One region of the Rouxiella chamberiensis genome, then DNA from elsewhere that is predicted to be linked to it. Evidence: predicted binding sites of a transcription regulator. Region 1 holds the regulator's gene; each other region holds the start of a gene.
What was found. The regulator Fur, encoded in region 1, represses iron uptake genes when iron is present. The targets are predictions, from matches to a motif close to ATAATAATGAGAACNACTATCAA.

Region 1 (4,471 bases):
CCCGGTGCATGCAGCAGTTCATCGGGGAAGACGGCGTTATCCAGTTTCTTTTGAAATCCTTCCAGCAGGGCGAATGGCGGTTCAACGTGGCTGCACTGCATGAACAATATGCGCATATCATTGGCTGGCAGGACGTCTCGCCGTGGCCGCATCCGGCGCTGTTTATTCGCGGCGGATTGTCCGATTACGTGAACGACAGCCATCGCGAGGCCATTGCGCGGCAGTTCCCGCTGGCACGCGCCTATGTAGTGGCAGGCAGCGGACACTGGGTGCATGCCGAAAAGCCCGAGGCGGTTCTGCGCGCCATTCACCGCTTCATAGACGCCTGAGCGCCCTCTTGCGACCTGATTTACCGATAATGCCCCCGCGACTGTGCAAAAAAGGGCGAATCCTAATAACTTAGCTAATATTCAAGGTAGTTAGGCGTTGTGGAGGGATATACGCTAGGGTATGATTGCGCGCTGTAATTTTGCCCCTGCGCCGAGGCGTTTTTTCTCGGGCGTCTGAGGTAAATTGGGTTAGGGTTTGTTAACCCGAAATGTGTAACCATCTCATCTGAAAGGGCCTTGCGCCGCTTTTCGATGTAACTTCCCTAGTTGTACCGCTACCTATGGCAAAAGAACAACTGGATCGCACGACGCTCGATCTGTTCGCAGACGATCGCCGTCCGGGACGTCCAAAAACAAATCCGCTATCTCGCGATGAACAGCTTCGGATTAACAAGCGTAATCAGCTTCGCCGTGACAAAAACAACGGTTTACGTCGCGTCGAGTTGAAAATCAATGCCGAAGCCGTCGATGCGCTCAACAAGCTGGCGGAACAGCAAAATATCAGCCGTAGCGAGCTGATTGAACAGATGCTGCTGTCTCATCTGAACAATCAGCAAAGCTCGTCTTCGCACGACTGATTCGGGCGGGTAACTTTCCCGGTTACCCGCCGTTGCTGTCTCTCTTAGCCTTCGCTCGACGTTTGTCTGTCCTCTGCCTTGCCAAGTGCCATTCTATTTAACAAAACCCCTTACAGAACACACAAAGGCGATAACGCTCGGCCGATTTGCCCGATAAACTGTGCGTCATTAATTCCGGGCGTCATCAATCAGCGCGCGCAGGCACGTTTGCCGAGAGTGAACTATGCTGCAGAAGCGCTGACCGCCTAGTCAGGATACGTCGAGAATATGTTCTCGGCTCGCCGAGTTTGCTATCATCCTGCCTAAATTGACTCGCACGCCGCGGACGAACAAACAGACTCATTGAGTCCATTAAAGAACAAGAGGTTAGATAAGCTTATGGCAGTTGTAGGTATCTTCTTTGGTTCCGACACCGGAAACACCGAAAACATCGCAAAAATGATCCAGAAGCAGTTGGGTAAAGAGGTGGCCGACATTCAGGACATCGCCAAAAGCAGCAAGGAAGATTTGGAAAAATACGATATCCTGCTGCTCGGCATCCCAACCTGGTACTACGGTGAAGCACAGTGTGACTGGGACGACTTTTTCCCGACTTTGGAAGAGATAGATTTCGAAGGCAAACTGGTTGCGGTGTTCGGCTGTGGCGACCAGGAAGACTACGCGGAATATTTCTGTGATGCGATGGGTACCGTGCGTGACATCATCGAACCTCGCGGCGCAGTAATCGTAGGCCACTGGTCTACCGAAGGTTACGGTTATGAAGCGTCCAAAGGCATGGCGGATGACACGCATTTCATCGGTCTGGCTATCGATGAAGACCGTCAACCCGAGCTGACCAACGAACGCGTCGATGCCTGGGTGAAGCAGATTTCCGAAGAATTAAGCCTTGCAGAGATTATCGGTTAATCCCACACAAAGGCTAAGGCCCTGAAACGTTGAGGTTATTCGTGAAAGGGCCAAACTATCACTGAAATTAACAATTTAACGGCTTCAAAATTGTAAATTTCAGCCCGATCAAGGTACACTTAGAGTATCTGTTTTTATCATTCTACCCAAATTGGGTTTAAAACCTCTGGTCTTGCTACAAACCTTCGGGTCTGCTTAAAACCTTTGGATTAGAATGATGGTTGTAAACAGCCCACCGTTTTCATTAACGTGATTAGCATAGTGACAGGACTAAATCCGCATGACTGACAACAACACCGCACTGAAGAAAGCCGGCTTAAAAGTCACGCTTCCACGCCTGAAAATCCTGGAAGTGTTGCAAGCCCCGGCAGGTCATCACGTCAGTGCGGAAGATTTGTACAAAGAACTTATCGATATGGGCGAAGAAATTGGTCTGGCCACGGTTTACCGTGTTCTTAACCAGTTTGACGACGCCGGCATTGTTACCCGCCACAACTTTGAAGGCGGCAAGTCAGTGTTTGAACTGACCCAGCAGCATCACCATGATCACCTGATTTGCCTCGATTGCGGCCGCGTTATCGAATTCCGCGACGAGTACATCGAAGCGCGCCAGCGTGAAATTGCAAAACGTCACGGTATTAAATTAACCAACCACAGCCTGTATCTCTATGGTCATTGCGAAGACGGCAACTGCCTGGAAGATGAAACGCTGCACGGTAAAGGCTAATACCCTGCACCAGACGGGTTTTGAAGGAAAAGAACCTGCCTGTAAAAAAATGACCGCTGAAAAGCGGTTTTTTTGCCTTGCATCCTGCGCCCCGCCCGGAATAGCCAAAAAAATGCAGCCCTCGGGCTGCATTCTTGACGCCAGACGTGGACGTTTTACACGACCGGCTTGCTTTCCCAGTTGTCGCGCAGACCTACGGTGCGGTTAAACACCAGATGATCGGCACGGGAATACGTGCTGTCGGCGCAGAAATAGCCTTCGCGCTCGAACTGCTTGCTGACACCCGCCTCTGCATCCGCCAGACTTGGCTCGACATAGCCGTTGGCAATCACCAGCGATTCAGGGTTGATGGTGGTCAGGAAATCATCTGCCTGTGCCGGGTTTGCCACGCTGAAAAGACGATCATACAGGCGGAACTCGGCAGGCTTGCCTTCAGTTGCGGAAACCCAGTGGATCACGCCTTTTACCTTGCGGCCATCGGCTGGATCCCTGGAAAGCGTCTCGACATCGTAGCTGCAGAAGATGGTCGTCACATTGCCTTCGGCATCTTTCTCGATACGCTCGGCCTTGATGACATACGCGTTGCGCAGGCGAACTTCCTTGCCCAGCACCAGACGTTTGTACTGCTTGTTGGCTTCTTCGCGGAAATCGGCCTGATCGATAAAGATTTCAGCGGTGAACGGCACGTCACGCGATCCCATCTCCGGCTTGCTCGGATGGTTAGGCATGGAAACGTACTGCACGGCATCGCCGCTAAAGTTTTCGATGATCACTTTAACCGGATTGATAACCGCCATTGCACGCGGCGCGTTCTCGTTGAGATCGTCACGGATGCAGGATTCCAGCGCGGCCATCTCGACATTGTTGTCCTGCTTGGTCACGCCGATACGACGGCAGAATTCGCGAATGGAGGCTGCCGTGTAACCCCGGCGGCGCAGGCCTGAAACCGTTGGCATGCGCGGGTCGTCCCACCCTTCCACAATCTTCTCGGTCACCAGCAGGTTCAGCTTGCGCTTGGACATGATGGCATACTCGAGATTCAGACGAGAGAACTCGTACTGACGTGGATGACATGGAATAGTGATGTTATCCAGCACCCAGTCATACAGACGACGGTTGTCCTGGAACTCCAGCGTACACAGCGAGTGGGTAATTCCTTCCAGCGCATCGGAAATGCAGTGGGTGAAATCGTACATCGGGTAGATGCACCACTTGGTGCCGGTCTGGTGGTGATCGGCAAACTTGATGCGATACAGCACAGGATCGCGCATGACGAAGAATGGCGACGCCATGTCGATTTTCGCGCGCAGGCACGCCGTGCCCTCGGCGAATTCACCGTTGCGCATTTTCTCGAACAGCGCGAGGTTCTCTTCGACCGTGCGGTCGCGGTACGGGCTGTTTTTACCCGGCGCGGTCAGGTTGCCGCGGTATTCGCGGATCTGATCCGGCGACAGTTCGTCGACGTAGGCCAGGCCTTTCTGAATAAGTTCTACCGCGTAGTGGTGCAGCTGGTCGAAGTAGTCGGAGGAGTAATGCACCTCGCCGCTCCACTCGAAGCCAAGCCACTGCACGTCTTTCTTGATGGACTCGACGAACTCGATGTCTTCTTTTACCGGGTTAGTGTCGTCAAAGCGCAGGTTGCATTGACCCTGGTAGTCTTGTGCGATGCCAAAGTTCAGGCAGATCGATTTTGCGTGGCCAATGTGCAGATAACCATTTGGCTCAGGCGGAAAGCGGGTCACGACAGACGCGTGTTTTCCCGATGACAGATCTTCATCGATAATCTGACGGATAAAATTTGTTGGGCGGGCTTCAGCCTCACTCATTGTTCAATTCCTCTACGCGAACGAAAGCTCGAAAGACTAACCGCATATGTTCATACAAGCTTCGCTCCGAAACAACCCTTAAGTGCCAAAATTGAATTTTATAAT
Region 2 (4,471 bases), 1.9 Mb from region 1:
CCCGCTATCGACTATGCGCGCCACGGTTTTCCCGTCTCGCCGTTGATTGGCCGACTGTGGAAGATTGCCGCCGCCAAACTCAAGGATCAACCCGGTTTCAGCGAGTGTTTTACGCCGGGCGGCGTTGCCCCTGAAATCGGCGAAATCTTCCGTAATCCGGCGCTGGCCGATACGCTGGAACTTATCGCCAAAACCGAAGGCGAAGCTTTTTATCGCGGCGAACTGGCCGAGAAAATCATTGCCCACTGTCAGGAGCACGGCGGTGCCATGACGCTGGATGACCTCGCCAATCATAAAGTGGACTGGATAGACACCATGACCCAGTCCTTTGCCGGCGGCACCGTCCATGAACTGCCCCCGAACGGTCAGGGTATTGCCACGCTTATCGCGCTCGGCATTCTCGAAAAACTCGATATTGGCTCGCAGCCGGTGGATTCGGTGCACACCCTGCACCTGTCTATCGAAGCCATGAAGCTGGCGCTGGCCGACCTTGACCAGCATATCGCCGACGTCGACCACATGCATTTCAGCCCTGAACTGCTGCTTAGCGACGAATATCTGCAACAGCGTGCGGACCTGATTGACCCGAAACGCGCCAGCGATGTCACTTACGGCTCGCCCAAACCGGGCGGCACGGTCTATCTGACCACTGCCGATGCCAACGGTATGATGGTGTCGTTTATCCAGTCCAACTACATGGGCTTCGGGTCGGGCGTTGTCGTGCCGGGAACGGGCATCAGCATGCAGAACCGGGGTTGTGGATTTGTGCTTGACCCTGCGCACGCCAACTGTGTTGCGCCGAACAAACGCCCGCTGCACACCATTATTCCGGCCTTTGCGACCGATGCGGACGGCAAGCCGCTGATGTCATTCGGCCTGATGGGCGGCCCGATGCAGGCACAGGGACACCTGCAGCTGGCCCTTCGTGTCATGCTCTATGGTCAGAATCCGCAGGCGGCCATTGATGCGCCACGCTGGCGAGTAATTGCCGGACGTCAGGTGGCGATTGAATCGACGCTGGACACCAATACGCTTGCCGCGCTGCGCGCGATGGGCCATGAACTGCTGGTGGAAGACCCGTTACAGGGTCACAACTTCGGCGGCGCGCAGGTCATTGTGCGTCATCCGGACGGTCATTACCTGGCAGGGACCGAATCCCGCAAAGACGGTCAGGCGCTGGTCATGTAAGCGCGGGATGTGACAGGGCTTCAACTTCTACAGTTAATGTCCTGTAATTCCTCTACGGCTATTTATAAAAATGAAACGTCGTTCTATAAATGAACGACGTTCTTTTTATCATCGTGCCAAACGGCATGTCTGCCAAATACGGAGAACACCCATGACCGCTCCCCTGTTTCACGGCATCATTCCGCCGGTCCCCACGCTTTTCACTGCCGACGAACAACTCGACAAGGAAGGCATGAAAAGGCTTATCGATTTCACGATTGAGGGCGGCGTCAACGGCCTGTTCTTTCTCGGCAGCGCAGGCGAGTTTGCCCATATGTCTGAGGCACTGCGCCACGAGGTCGCGAGTTTCTGCACCGCCTATGTCGACAAACGGGTTCCGGTACTGATTGGCGCGGCACATTCCGGTACCGAAGCCACCTTGAGTTTTGCCAGACATGCCAAAAGCGTGGGTGCCGACGGCGTGGTCATCGTCAATCCGTTCTACAATCCGCTCTCGGAAGAAAATATTTATCTGCACTACAGCTATCTGGCCGAAAATCTCGCCCTGCCGATTGTTATCTATAATTTTCCGGCCCTGACCGGTCAGTCAATTCCGGTAGAGGTCATCAAACGGCTGGCTGAGAATTACACCAACATCGTCGGCCTCAAAGATACCGTCGACAGTCTGAATCACATTCGCGAGACGATTCAGGCGGTCAAACCCGTGCGCCCCGACTTTGCGGTATTCGCAGGGTATGACGAATATCTGTTTGGTACGCTTATCCTCGGCGGTGCCGGGTCGATTCCCGCCAGCGCCAACTTTGCTCCTTCGCTGACCTGCGGTATCTATCAGGCGTGGCAGGAAGGCCGTCTCGACAGGGCGGTGGCCTTGCAGCAGCGACTGTCGTGGTTGCCGCCGCTGTATGCGCTGGATACGCCTTTCTATAACGTCATCAAATATGCGATTCAGCAGGTCGGCGTCGAGGTGTCCGTGCATTCGCTGCGCCCTGCCCAAACCTTGTCCGAAGCCCGACAAGCCAAAGTCAGAGAGATTCTGCATCAGGCCAATCTGCTTTAAGCTGGTTCCTGCCGGTGCGGGCCGAACATGGCGCGCACCGCCTGCCCGTCTCTCGCCTATCTTCGCCGAACGTTTAACAATCCATGCCAATACAAATAGAAATCATTATTATTTCCCTGCGAATTTGCTACCCTATTCGTCCTCCAAATCGGGCCGAATGACGTTATTCAATGATGCAAAGACAACAGAAATGATGCAGACACTCTTCGACAGTTTCCGCGATGGTCCCATTCCCTGGGTTGCCGACCAGTTTCGCCCGATGACTTCCGAAGTCAAAGACGCTCTGCCGTTGAGCATGCTGGCGACAGAAGACGGCTGCGCAAGCCTGCTTTCGCATTATTTGCGCGTTCATGCCGATGACGCGAGCCACCCCGACAAGCGCCGTGCGCGCATTTCGATGTGGTCACAGTGGTATTTCGCCAACCTGCTGCCAAGCTGGGTAATTATCTCTCTTCGGCACAACTGGCAACTGCCCATTAATCCGCAGCAGCTTTTCCTGACGCTACAGGAAGAGGGATTGCCGTGTCAGATTTATCTGCAGGGCGAAGGCGAGGCCTACGTGCCGCAGCCGCAAGTGCCTTTTTATCGTTTTGAGGAGATGATAGAGCAGCATCTGCGCCCGGTCTGTCAGGCGATGGCGGCGGTATCTCACCTCAAGCCCGGCATTTACTGGGGGAATGCGGCGGTGCGGGTGAACTGGGGCATTCAGCAGGCCGAACTGGTCAACGCCGATATTCGCGAAGGCACTGCACTCATCGAAGCCCGGGAGTTGTCTGCCGGTCGCAAGAATCCGCTGTTCCAGCCGCTGCGTCCCGAAAATCCGCGAGACCCCGAAAGCCCGCTGTTTCGCCGCCAATGCTGTCTGCGCTATGAGCTACCCGACATCGCGATGTGTCCATCCTGCCCTCTTTTACTCGCCGAGAAACGCCGCCGTATTCCGACGCAATCACAGTGAGCCTGCTAATCATCGGCCGTTTGATGCGGTTTGGCTTAACTTAGTCGAAAAAAGATTGGACCTCGCCAACAGAAAAATATAGTTATAAAGGGGAGAGACCAACGAGACTGCCATGAGGTACAAACATGACAACACGTAAAACTGACGATCGCACTGCCTGGTATTCAACCGCCGCGTTGAAGACCCAGCTTGGCGATTTGAACTCGCTGGCCGCAGGCGTGCTGAACACCCTGTCGCAACCCGTCAATCTGGTATGGAACCACATTACCGGCAAACAGCAGCCACTCAGAGCCAAAATTGTCCATCGCTATGCCCTGCCTTCTTCGCGCACCATTTGCGTCGCCGAGGGTTTCTTCGGTTTTATTCCGATTGAATCCTATGAGAATGAAAAATACATTCTCGAAGTGGCCTACGGAGACCAGCAGTATCAGGTTGAAGTGCCTCGCGCCTATTATCAGACAAGTCATATCGGTGACGGCATCGATATCCATACCCTTTAATCTGATGGTTATTGGCTGCCAGGGAATGGCAGTAATAATATGCCGACACTTCATTGTTATTACGCAGATTTCATACAACCACGGCGCGTTATCCCCTTCGCAGATGCTCGATTTCTTTTAACTGATCGCTGACTTTTCTAAACGCCTGAATATCGATTTTTGCGCGGTTAAGCGTGCGGGTATTATTCGGGTCATTGGCTATCTTTCTTCCTACCAGATGATAGGCCGACTTTTTCATTGAAAAACCGCGCCGAAAACCGAAATCCACGCGCCCCTGACGCGAGGCAAAATAGTGGCTGCGGCCTGATTTGGGTAAGGTTTTCACGGGCGGTGCAGCGGATGTCGCCTTCAAAGGCTGCGAACCCGACGGGGAAAAAGTGCGGGTTGATGGGCCAGTGAGGTGCTCGTCGCCGGTGACGACAATGACCATGTCGCCGCGCAGCCTCCGAGCGCGAACATGCCCAACCCCGCCATCATGCCGATTTTTTGCCATGACATGCCGGAAGCGGGCAGGACGGAAGGCGTAACCTGCGACTCGGGATTAACCGCTATATATACGGCGTCCTGCATCCAGCGTTTATTATTATTTTTAATGTCTTTCATGGCAGATGAAATATCGTCTGCAGGTTTCAGCGGCATTAATTCCTTGCTGCTGTTATTTATCTCATTCATTGAATTAACGACTGTCGCGCGCTCCGCCTTTTGACTTTCACCGCTGTACATCCAGCCGCATAATACGGTACTGACCCCTGCAATTATTGGCATGCCACT
Region 3 (4,471 bases), 1.4 Mb from region 1:
AGACGACGGCGGGATGAAGAAACAGTCGGGGTCCTGTCAGGAGGAGTTATCGCTTTTTTACTCATAATGGCCTCAACTCACCCGGCACGAACGCCGGGTGAGACGACTTCTACAGTCTGCTACAGATTAATCCAGACCCAATACGCCACGCAGTTTTGCCAGGTCCTCGGCCAATGTGGTGATCGGTCCTTTCATTGCGGTGCGATCAGCGTCGCTCAGCTTCTCGTAATTTTCATACCCGTCTTTGGTGCGGTACTTGTCCAGCAGAGTATCTACGGTTTTGAAGTTGGCGTCGATTTTATCCAGCAGCGGCTTGTCGGCTTTCACCAGCAGCGGACGCAGCAGGTTGACAATTTTCTGTGCGCCGTCAAGGTTGGCACGGAAATCCCACAGGTCGGTGCGGCTGTAACGGTCTTCTTCACCGCTGATTTTGCTCGAGGCCACTTCTTCAATCAGGCCGGCGGCCCCGCCCACCACCTTGTTCGGCGGGAAGGTCAGATCGGTGATGCGTTTTTGCAGATCTTGAGTATCGGTCAGCAATTTACTCGCCAGTTCCGCGGTCCCCTGGGTGGTTTTATCGGCGAAGAGGATTTTTTCAAGACGGTGGAAGCCGGTGAAATTCGGGTCTTCGGCTTTCTTCTCGAAATCGTCTTCACGGGCATCGATGCTGCCGTCGAGGTCAGAGAACAGTTCGGCGATAGGCTCGATGCGCTCGTAATACACGCGGGTTGACGGGTAAAGCTGTTGCGCCAGCTTGAGGTTGCCCTGCTTGATGGCATCGGTAAAGGCCTGGGTATGGGTCACCAGTTCGGCCACCTGCTGAGTTACATAGACTTTATATTCGGCAATCGGACCCACCAGCGCCATGGCGTCCGGTTTGCCCGCCGTGGCGTCCGAGGCGGCGGTCACGGTCAGCTTGCCTTTCGGATTGCTCAGCAGGCCGCAGGTCATGTCGTATTCGCCCGGCTCCAGATTGGCCGTCATTTTCTGGGTAAAGCCCGGTGCGACGTTTTCGCGCTCTTCAACCACCATGACGCCTTTCAGAATCTCCCACTCAAGGCCCTTCTTGCTGGCATTGTGGATAACGAACTGCGTTTTGCCTGCCGGTACCGACAATTGCATGGGATCACACTGTTTGTCGGTGACGGTAATCTTTACCTGTGGCACGTCAGCGGCCAGCAGGCTGGCGCTGAACGAGAACCGCGGGCAGCGACAGCAGTGCCATCTGCAATGCCTTGCGGCGAAACGAGGTGCTTGAAACGGACATAACGTACTCCCTGACGATAGAGGTGTTTGCTGTGCGCCTGACTTAGCGCTGTGTTTTTTGACCCACGGTCGCGCCGCCGGGCTGTTTCTGAGAAGGCAGGAAAAAGAGAATCAACGCCGGGATCAGATAGAGGAAATACACGATAACCTCACTGACCGAGGGCGCCTGCTGATAACCAAATATGCCTTCCAGCAGCGTGCCGAACAGAGAATCGGTCGACAGCACATTGCTTAAATCGAAGGCCGTAGCCTGCAGGCCGTTCCACAGTCCGGCTTCATGGAAGGCACGAATGGCACCCGCCGCCAGCCCTGCCGCAACGAACAGGATAAACAGGCTGGTCCATTTGAAAAATTTGGCCAGTTGCAGTTTTACACCGCCGTAATAAATCGCAAATCCGAGAATGATGGCCGCCACCAGGCCGAGTACGGCACCAATCGGGGCTTCAATGCCCACATCCTGCTGAAAGGCTGCAAGCAGGAAGAACACCGATTCCAGCCCTTCGCGTGCCACGGCGAAAAACACCATGGCGACCAGCGCCCAGCCCTGCCCCCGATTGGCGTTCAGCGCCTGATCGATTGCCCCTTCAAGATGAACCTTGATGGACTTGGACACCTTGCGCATCCAGAACACCATGTAGGTCAGGATGCAGACGGCAACGACCGCCACAAGCCCCTCGAACAGCTCCTGCTCTTTCTGCGGGAATTCGCCGGTCGTTTCGTTGATGACGATACCCAGCCCCAGACAGAGCGCGGCGGCGATAATCACCCCCAGCCAGACGGTTCCCAGCCACTGTCCGCGCTGCGTGCGTTGGAGATAGCTTGCAATCAGGCTGACAATCAGGGCAGCTTCAAGCCCCTCGCGGAACATAATCAGAAATGGAACAAACATAGGGACGACTCCAGATTCAGGACATAACAACAAGGCGTCGGCATCGCTACCTTTAATAAATCTGTAAAGTTAGGTAAAAATGAAAACGATTGTGATTATCATTCCATCAGGAATAAAAACAAGGGGGCAGCGCGATAATTTCGAAAATTAATTCTCTCTTTTTTGGTGATTATTTAAGGATATTTTAAGGTTTTAAGGCAGGTGCGGTTGAATATTAACCCTTTTAGGTTTTTGACCGCTGCTGTTGTTCAAAATCATTAAAGTCAGCGCGATGTCTGAAAAGAAGAGAACACGATTGGCAGACCAAAATAGCCACATTATTGATAGGGATGGGGAGCGAGGGAACAGAAGGAAATTGACAGGGAAACGCCGGGTTCATCCCCCTGCGAATACAGGGGGATGAATTCACACCTAGACTGAGCGATACACCGCTTCGGCATCGCTGAAACGTTTGTCGATGGAAGCCGAAGGCTTGCGGCCCATCAAACTGACAATCACGATAGCCAGCGAGGCAAAGATGAAACCTGGAATGATTTCGTACAATTCGGTCCAGCCGTAGTTCTTCCACAGCAGCACCGTTGCGGCACCGACTATCATACCGGCCAGTGCGCCGTTGCGGGTCATGCGCGACCACATCACGGAGATAAGAATTACCGGACCAAAGGCTGCGCCGAATCCTGCCCAGGCATAGCTCACCAGACCCAGCACCTTGTTATCGGGATTTGCCGCCAGCGCAATGGCGACAACGGCCACCAGCAGCACCATCAGACGACCGATCCACACCAGCTCCTTCTGGCTCGCGCCCTTACGCAGGAAGGCCTTATACAGATCTTCGGTAATGGCACTCGAACACACCAGCAGTTGACAGCTCAGCGTGCTCATTACGGCGGCCAGAATAGCTGAAAGCAGCACACCGGCAATCCACGGGTTAAACAGGATTTTCGCCAGTTCGATAAACACGCGTTCGCCGTTTTGCGACACGTTCCCTGCTTCACCCGGATTATTGGCGAAATAGGCGATGCCGAAGAAACCGACGGCAATGGTTCCGGCCAGACACAAAATCATCCAGGTCATGGAAATACGGCGTGCATTGCGGATGGTGTGATGGGAATCGGCAGCCATGAAACGCGCCAGAATGTGCGGCTGACCAAAGTAACCCAGACCCCAGCCCAGCAGCGAAAGGATGGCGACCAGATTCATGTTCTTGAACATGTCCGTGTATTCAGGGTTTTTGGTATTGATAACCAGCATGGAAGAGTCGATGCCGCCTACTGCCAGAATCACGATAACCGGGGTCAGGATCAGGGCAAAGATCATCAGTGACGCCTGCACGGTATCGGTCCAGCTAATCGCCAGGAATCCGCCGATAAAGGTGTAGATGATAGTCGCAGCCGCCCCGGCCCATAGCGCCGTTTCATAGCTCATGCCAAAGGTGCTTTCAAACAGACGCGCACCCGCCACCACGCCGGAAGCGCAATAGATGGTAAAAAAGATAAGGATAACCACGGCCGAAATGATACGCAGCAGTTTGCTGGAATCCTCGAAGCGGTGCGTGAAGTAGTCCGGCAGCGTCAGCGCATTGTTGTTGGCTTCGGTGTGCACGCGTAAACGCCCTGCCACCAGTTTCCAGTTCAGATACGCGCCGATGGTCAGGCCGATGGCTATCCAGCTTTCGGAAATTCCGGAGACAAAAATCGCGCCGGGCAGCCCCATCAGCAACCAGCCACTCATGTCTGAAGCCCCTGCCGACAGCGCGGTGACCAGACTGCCTAAACTGCGTCCCCCAAGGATATAGTCATCAAAATTTTTCGTCCGTAAATAAGCGATAAGCCCGATGAGTATCATGCCAAAAATATAGACACAAAATGTCACCAGCATCGGTGTGTTCATTGTCATGCAAGTTCTCCATGTAGTTATCTTTATCTATCAGTCACACCCCAAAAACGGCAGGTTACCCGCCTGCGTTTTTAAAAGTTTCCGCCCCAAAGGCGAGCGCCCCTTTCCCTTTTGGCGTTGTTTTGCTTTTTCCGGCGAGGGGATACTAGTGGAGCATTTTGTTCAGGCCAAGACTTTTAACGTCTTATCAACAAGAAACCAACCCTAAAAATTCAACTCTGTGACATCGGGTTGCATCTTTTTTAACAGCCTTGTTTACAGGGTTGTACCTGTCACAACCTGCAAACGGGTTAAGCAATAATCATGCCGTTAGTAAAATGTTAAATAGATCACTATTTTCAAACTAGGCACGGTTCCTGCATTCAGTTAGGTTGCACTAAGTTGCAACTTGATTGATAGTGATGAAAATTTACTGGGTTT
Region 4 (4,471 bases), 2.1 Mb from region 1:
TGCCCCGATAACGGGGCATTTTTGCATGAAAGGATAAAGATTGCAGACTAGAAGCGGTAGTTCGCCGAAATCGACAGATTACGCGGCTCGCCGTAGACCAGGTTTCTACCCACGTCGATATTGTAGGATTTATCGAACAGGTTATTCACGTTCGCCTGAATAGAAAGCTGTTTGGTCACGTGATAGCGCGCAAACAGGTCAACCAGCGCATAGCTACCTTGTTCTGCATAAAGTGTGCCTGCCCCATCCGGACCGGCCACGTTATCCCAGGTATGGGTCTGCCAGTTCACGCCGCCGCCCACGGTCAGGTCCTGAAGCATCGGCAGGCGATAGCTGCCGAACATTTTCAGGGAAGTGCGCGGCTGAGTAGGATTCAGCGTGGCACCCGTGCCGTCGGTGGCCACATAGCGGGTCGCGCCGAAGGTCATTTGCAGGTTGTCCGTCACGGCACCGTTAACCTCGAACTCGATACCCTTGCTGACCGTGCCATTCTGTTCATAGTAGGCATAGTCATTGCTGCCGCTAACCAGTGCATAATCGGTTGCACCCAGATGATCCTGTTCAATGCGGAACACGGCCAATGACGCGGTGAAGCGACTGTTCATCCAGTCGCCCTTGATCCCGGTTTCATAGCTTTTACCGGTTACAGGCGTCAGGTAGGCACCGTTGATATCACGATAGGTCTGCGGTTTGAAGATGGACGTATAGCTGGCATACGCCGAATAAGTATCGTTGATGTCATACACCAGACCCGCATACGGCGTGATGTTGTTCTTTTCCATCGTCTGCGTCAGGGTGTCGGCATTATATTTGGTATAGCGCGCGCCAAGGATCAGGTGCAAAGGATCGGCAAGCGTGAGTCGCGTGGCGATATATGCCGATTTCTGATGAATGGTGTTGTCCTGCGACAGGTCCTGATCGTCCCAGTCGGGTTCAGGGTAGTTACCCCAGTTATTGAAATCTCCCACGTCTGCGGACGTGAAGTTGGTGGACGCGCTGTAGTAGCGGTCGTTCTGACGAATGTAGGTGACGCCCGCCATCAACTCATGCTGCTTGCCGAACAACTCGTAAGGGCCGCTGACATAGGCATCAACCGCGTTTTCCTTGCGCTTGGCCGTGTTGTAACCGCTGCCGCCCAGCAGATCGTAACCCGCGTAAGGGCCAATACCGATACCGGTGGTCTTGTCGAAGTAACCGTCGATGTACAGCATCTTGCTGTCCATTTTGGCTTCCGTGTGCGTGCCGCTTAGGTTGAATTCCAAACCGTTGTCGAAATTATGCTTCAGGCTGGCAAAGACTTTTTTCGAATCGCTGTCGTTATATGACCAGTCTGGTTCCAAATTGGTGCTGCGATCGTAATGGGTTTTGCTGCCATCGCGATAGAAGGTTGGCAGGCCGCCCCACGTCGCACCGGAAATATGCGTTTCTTCATAGTCGTAGCCGACCGACAGGGTCGTCGAGTCGGTCAGGTCGGCATCCACGACGCCATAGAGGAATTTTTTCTGCGTATGATAGTGATCCAGCCAGCTGTCGCCGTCCTGATAACCGGCGACAACGCGGCCCCGCACGTTGCCGGATTCGGTAAGCGGCGCAGACAAATCGGCCACATAGCGTTGAGTGTCCCAACTGCCGTAACTGGCGGAGAGATTACCCACGAATTCTTTACTGTCGGCGTGTTTGCGCAGCATATTGATTGACGCCGCCGGGCTGCCCGCGCCGGTCATCAGGCCGGTTGCTCCGCGTACCACTTCTACGCGATCGTAGATGGCAGTATCTGACAGGGTATCGCCGATGTTCCACTGTGAATCGATAAGCGTTGGAACGCCATCAATCTGATAGTTGTCAATCATAAAACCGCGTGAATAGAAGTTGCTGCGGTTTGCCCCTGAATTGAACTCGGAAATCCCTGTCGTATTGACCAGCACATCGTTCAACGTTTCGAGCTTTTGATCCTGCATGCGCTGCTTGGTAATCACACTGACCGACTGCGGCGTATCACGCGCGGTCAGCGCCATTTTGGTCGCGGCGCGAGTCACGGGCACATTGTAATCGGTATCTTGTGTGCTGTCGGCACTGTCGGGGGACGCGGTAACCACCAGCGTGTCGTCTTTTTTGGCGGTGTCGGCAGCGGAAGAATAAGGAACATGAAGTGCAGTGGCGACAACCACCGCCAATAATGAAAGCGCCGGAATACGCGCGTTGGCACTGGCGAGACGATTGATCCGGTGTTGGCTAGTAGCGGAAAACATTATTACCCTCAAAATATTATTGTTTTGATGTTTCTCTGCCGGCTCCAGCGTTTTATTTGATTGGAAACACTTTCTGGCAGCGCATAGACAGACTTTCTCGGCACCTATATAGCTGTTTTCACTACTCTATATCAGGTATTCCCCGCTGGATTGGCAAATAAAGATCAATGAGGCGCAGGCCCTGAAAGTCTTTCGGCTCAATAAAGCGAATGAGAAGTATAATCATTTTGATTGCCAAAGCAAAAGAATGTTGGGAACTTTTGAAGGTTTTTTATGTCACTTGCTAACCCATTAAATAGTGGAGATTTATAGGGGTAGGAGTCGATGAATATTTAACTTAAGACGGGTGAAATCGCTGGCGTTAGTCATTAGGCTGCTCGCCATTAACGAGGGAATGTCATAAATAAGTGAGTCGAGCACGATGCGTGAAAACGGCATTCATTAGTCTACTGAAAACGTAAGCGCCAAATTACCCGCCTGCATCCAGGCATCGCGTTCATATTCAACAAGGGTGCCAAGAGTAATACAGGCAATGTGAGCTCTATCATCAAGGTCTTCACTCAAGAATTTCAACTGATCGTCTTTGATTAACAGCGTGGCCTTTCTGCGAGATAAATAAGCCAGGGCAGCAGAATGATCATTTGAAGAAGCATCAGGCAGACTGAAATATTCTGCCACGCCCCACCGGATCATATTTAGCGTAAACGGCATTAACGAGATCAGTTCCTCGTTAATTTTCTCGTCATTAATTTTGACCTGTATCGTGGCTGCGCCCTGATTTAATGTAATGAGTTGCATGATGTAATCCTTTAGCCATGAGATACAGTGAGGGTTGCGCTTGCGAAAAGTGATTCTTGTGTCTTGCGGTTTAACGAGTTACCCCTATCGATAATCAGCTCGACATGAATAATAACAATCCGTGATAGTGTTGATTAGTCGGTGAAGTGAGAACAAGCTTATGAATGCAGTTCATTAATAGAAACCGTATTATCCCCCCTTATATTTACCTTGCTTGACCTTGCAACCCTAACAAATAGGTTATGCTGGCTTTATTCATGAAACTCGTACAAAGACTTGAGCCACGCGTAACAAGCCGCGTCATTCTCTGGAGAAGAGCAACGTGTTAAAGGAAAATCTTAATGACTTGATGTCATTTTTAATGGTGGCGCGCGAGCGCAGTTTTACCCGGGCCGCGGGCAAACTCGGCGTTTCACAGTCAGCCCTTAGCCACGCCATGATTGCACTCGAACATCGACTTAATCTGCGTCTATTGACTCGAACCACCCGAAGCGTCGCGCCTACCGAGGCCGGTGAGAAATTAATTGCCAGTCTTGAGCCGCGTTTTGCCGACCTTGAGCACGAACTCGAAATCATTACGCGTCTTAACGGCATTGCGGCAGGCAATATTCGCCTTTCTTCCGGAGAACATGCCGCAAAAACGCTGTTATGGCCGAAGCTCAAGACATTCCTGCGCGAATACCCGGAAATCAACGTGGATTTAAAGGTAGATAATGCGCTGACCGATATTGTCGGCGACCGCTTTGATGCCGGTGTGCGGCTCGGCGAAAGATTGCAGCAAGATATGATAGCCGTGCGGATCGGCCCTGATTTTCGCATGATTGTCGTAGGCTCACCCGATTACTTTAAAGATAATCCGTTCCCTCTTCGCCCTCAGGATTTACAGCAGCATCGATGCATTAATTTAAGCTTGCCGACGCTCGGCAGCGTTTATAACTGGGAGTTTGAAAAAGACGGTGTCGAACTCAAGGTTAAAGTCATGGGGCAACTGACGTTTAATCATCTCGAGGAGCGAATCGATGCTGCGGTATGTGGATTTGGCCTGACCTGCGTCCCGGAAGATATTGTGCAGCCGCAATTGAAATCCGGGGCATTGATTCAGGTGCTGGATGACTGGTGCTCCCCTTTTACCGGCTACCATCTTTATTATCCAAGCCGTAAACAGCATACCCGCGCCTTCTCGTTATTGATTGAAGCCCTGCGCCACGGCTAGATAAACAATTATTGAGTAAAAAATTAATGAGACGAGACAAATTCCGAAGCGGCATGCGCGGGCGGCACGGCAAAATTATCACGCATACGCCTTGTCTCTTCGGCAGGCGGCAAACCGAAAAGGCGCTTAAATTCCCGATTAAACTGTGAAGGACTTTCATAACCTACGGACTGACTGGCGACAGCGGCCGTCATCCCCTGCCTTACCATTA

Region 2: fhuF (siderophore-iron reductase FhuF) is a predicted target of Fur. The motif match lies at 2,335-2,357, and genes of this name have one in related genera.
Region 3: efeU (iron uptake transporter permease EfeU) is a predicted target of Fur. The motif match lies at 2,235-2,257, and genes of this name have one in related genera.
Region 4: fhuE (ferric-rhodotorulic acid/ferric-coprogen receptor FhuE) is a predicted target of Fur. The motif match lies at 2,453-2,475, and genes of this name have one in related genera.

The regions. Positions count from the first base shown of each region.
Region 1 covers NZ_CP114058.1:2,644,525-2,648,995, forward strand. The annotation lists partial or broken gene ybfF (esterase) at 1-329, shown strand, start outside; gene ybfE (LexA regulated protein) at 611-907, shown strand; gene fldA (flavodoxin FldA) at 1,286-1,813, shown strand; gene fur (ferric iron uptake transcriptional regulator) at 2,094-2,540, shown strand; gene glnS (glutamine--tRNA ligase) at 2,696-4,366, opposite strand.
Region 2 covers NZ_CP114058.1:788,156-792,626, reverse strand. The annotation lists gene O1V66_RS03800 (gamma-glutamyltransferase family protein) at 1-1,188, shown strand, start outside; gene O1V66_RS03795 (dihydrodipicolinate synthase family protein) at 1,340-2,245, shown strand; gene fhuF (siderophore-iron reductase FhuF) at 2,436-3,200, shown strand; gene O1V66_RS03785 (hypothetical protein) at 3,326-3,700, shown strand; gene O1V66_RS03780 (hypothetical protein) at 3,789-4,025, opposite strand; gene O1V66_RS03775 (hypothetical protein) at 4,049-4,465, opposite strand.
Region 3 covers NZ_CP114058.1:1,290,565-1,295,035, reverse strand. The annotation lists gene efeB (iron uptake transporter deferrochelatase/peroxidase subunit) at 1-65, opposite strand, end outside; partial or broken gene efeO (iron uptake system protein EfeO) at 127-1,267, opposite strand; gene efeU (iron uptake transporter permease EfeU) at 1,310-2,155, opposite strand; gene putP (sodium/proline symporter PutP) at 2,567-4,051, opposite strand.
Region 4 covers NZ_CP114058.1:539,686-544,156, reverse strand. The annotation lists gene fhuE (ferric-rhodotorulic acid/ferric-coprogen receptor FhuE) at 48-2,249, opposite strand; gene O1V66_RS02625 (cyclophilin-like fold protein) at 2,691-3,047, opposite strand; gene O1V66_RS02620 (LysR family transcriptional regulator) at 3,370-4,260, shown strand; gene O1V66_RS02615 (AraC family transcriptional regulator) at 4,284-4,471, opposite strand, start outside.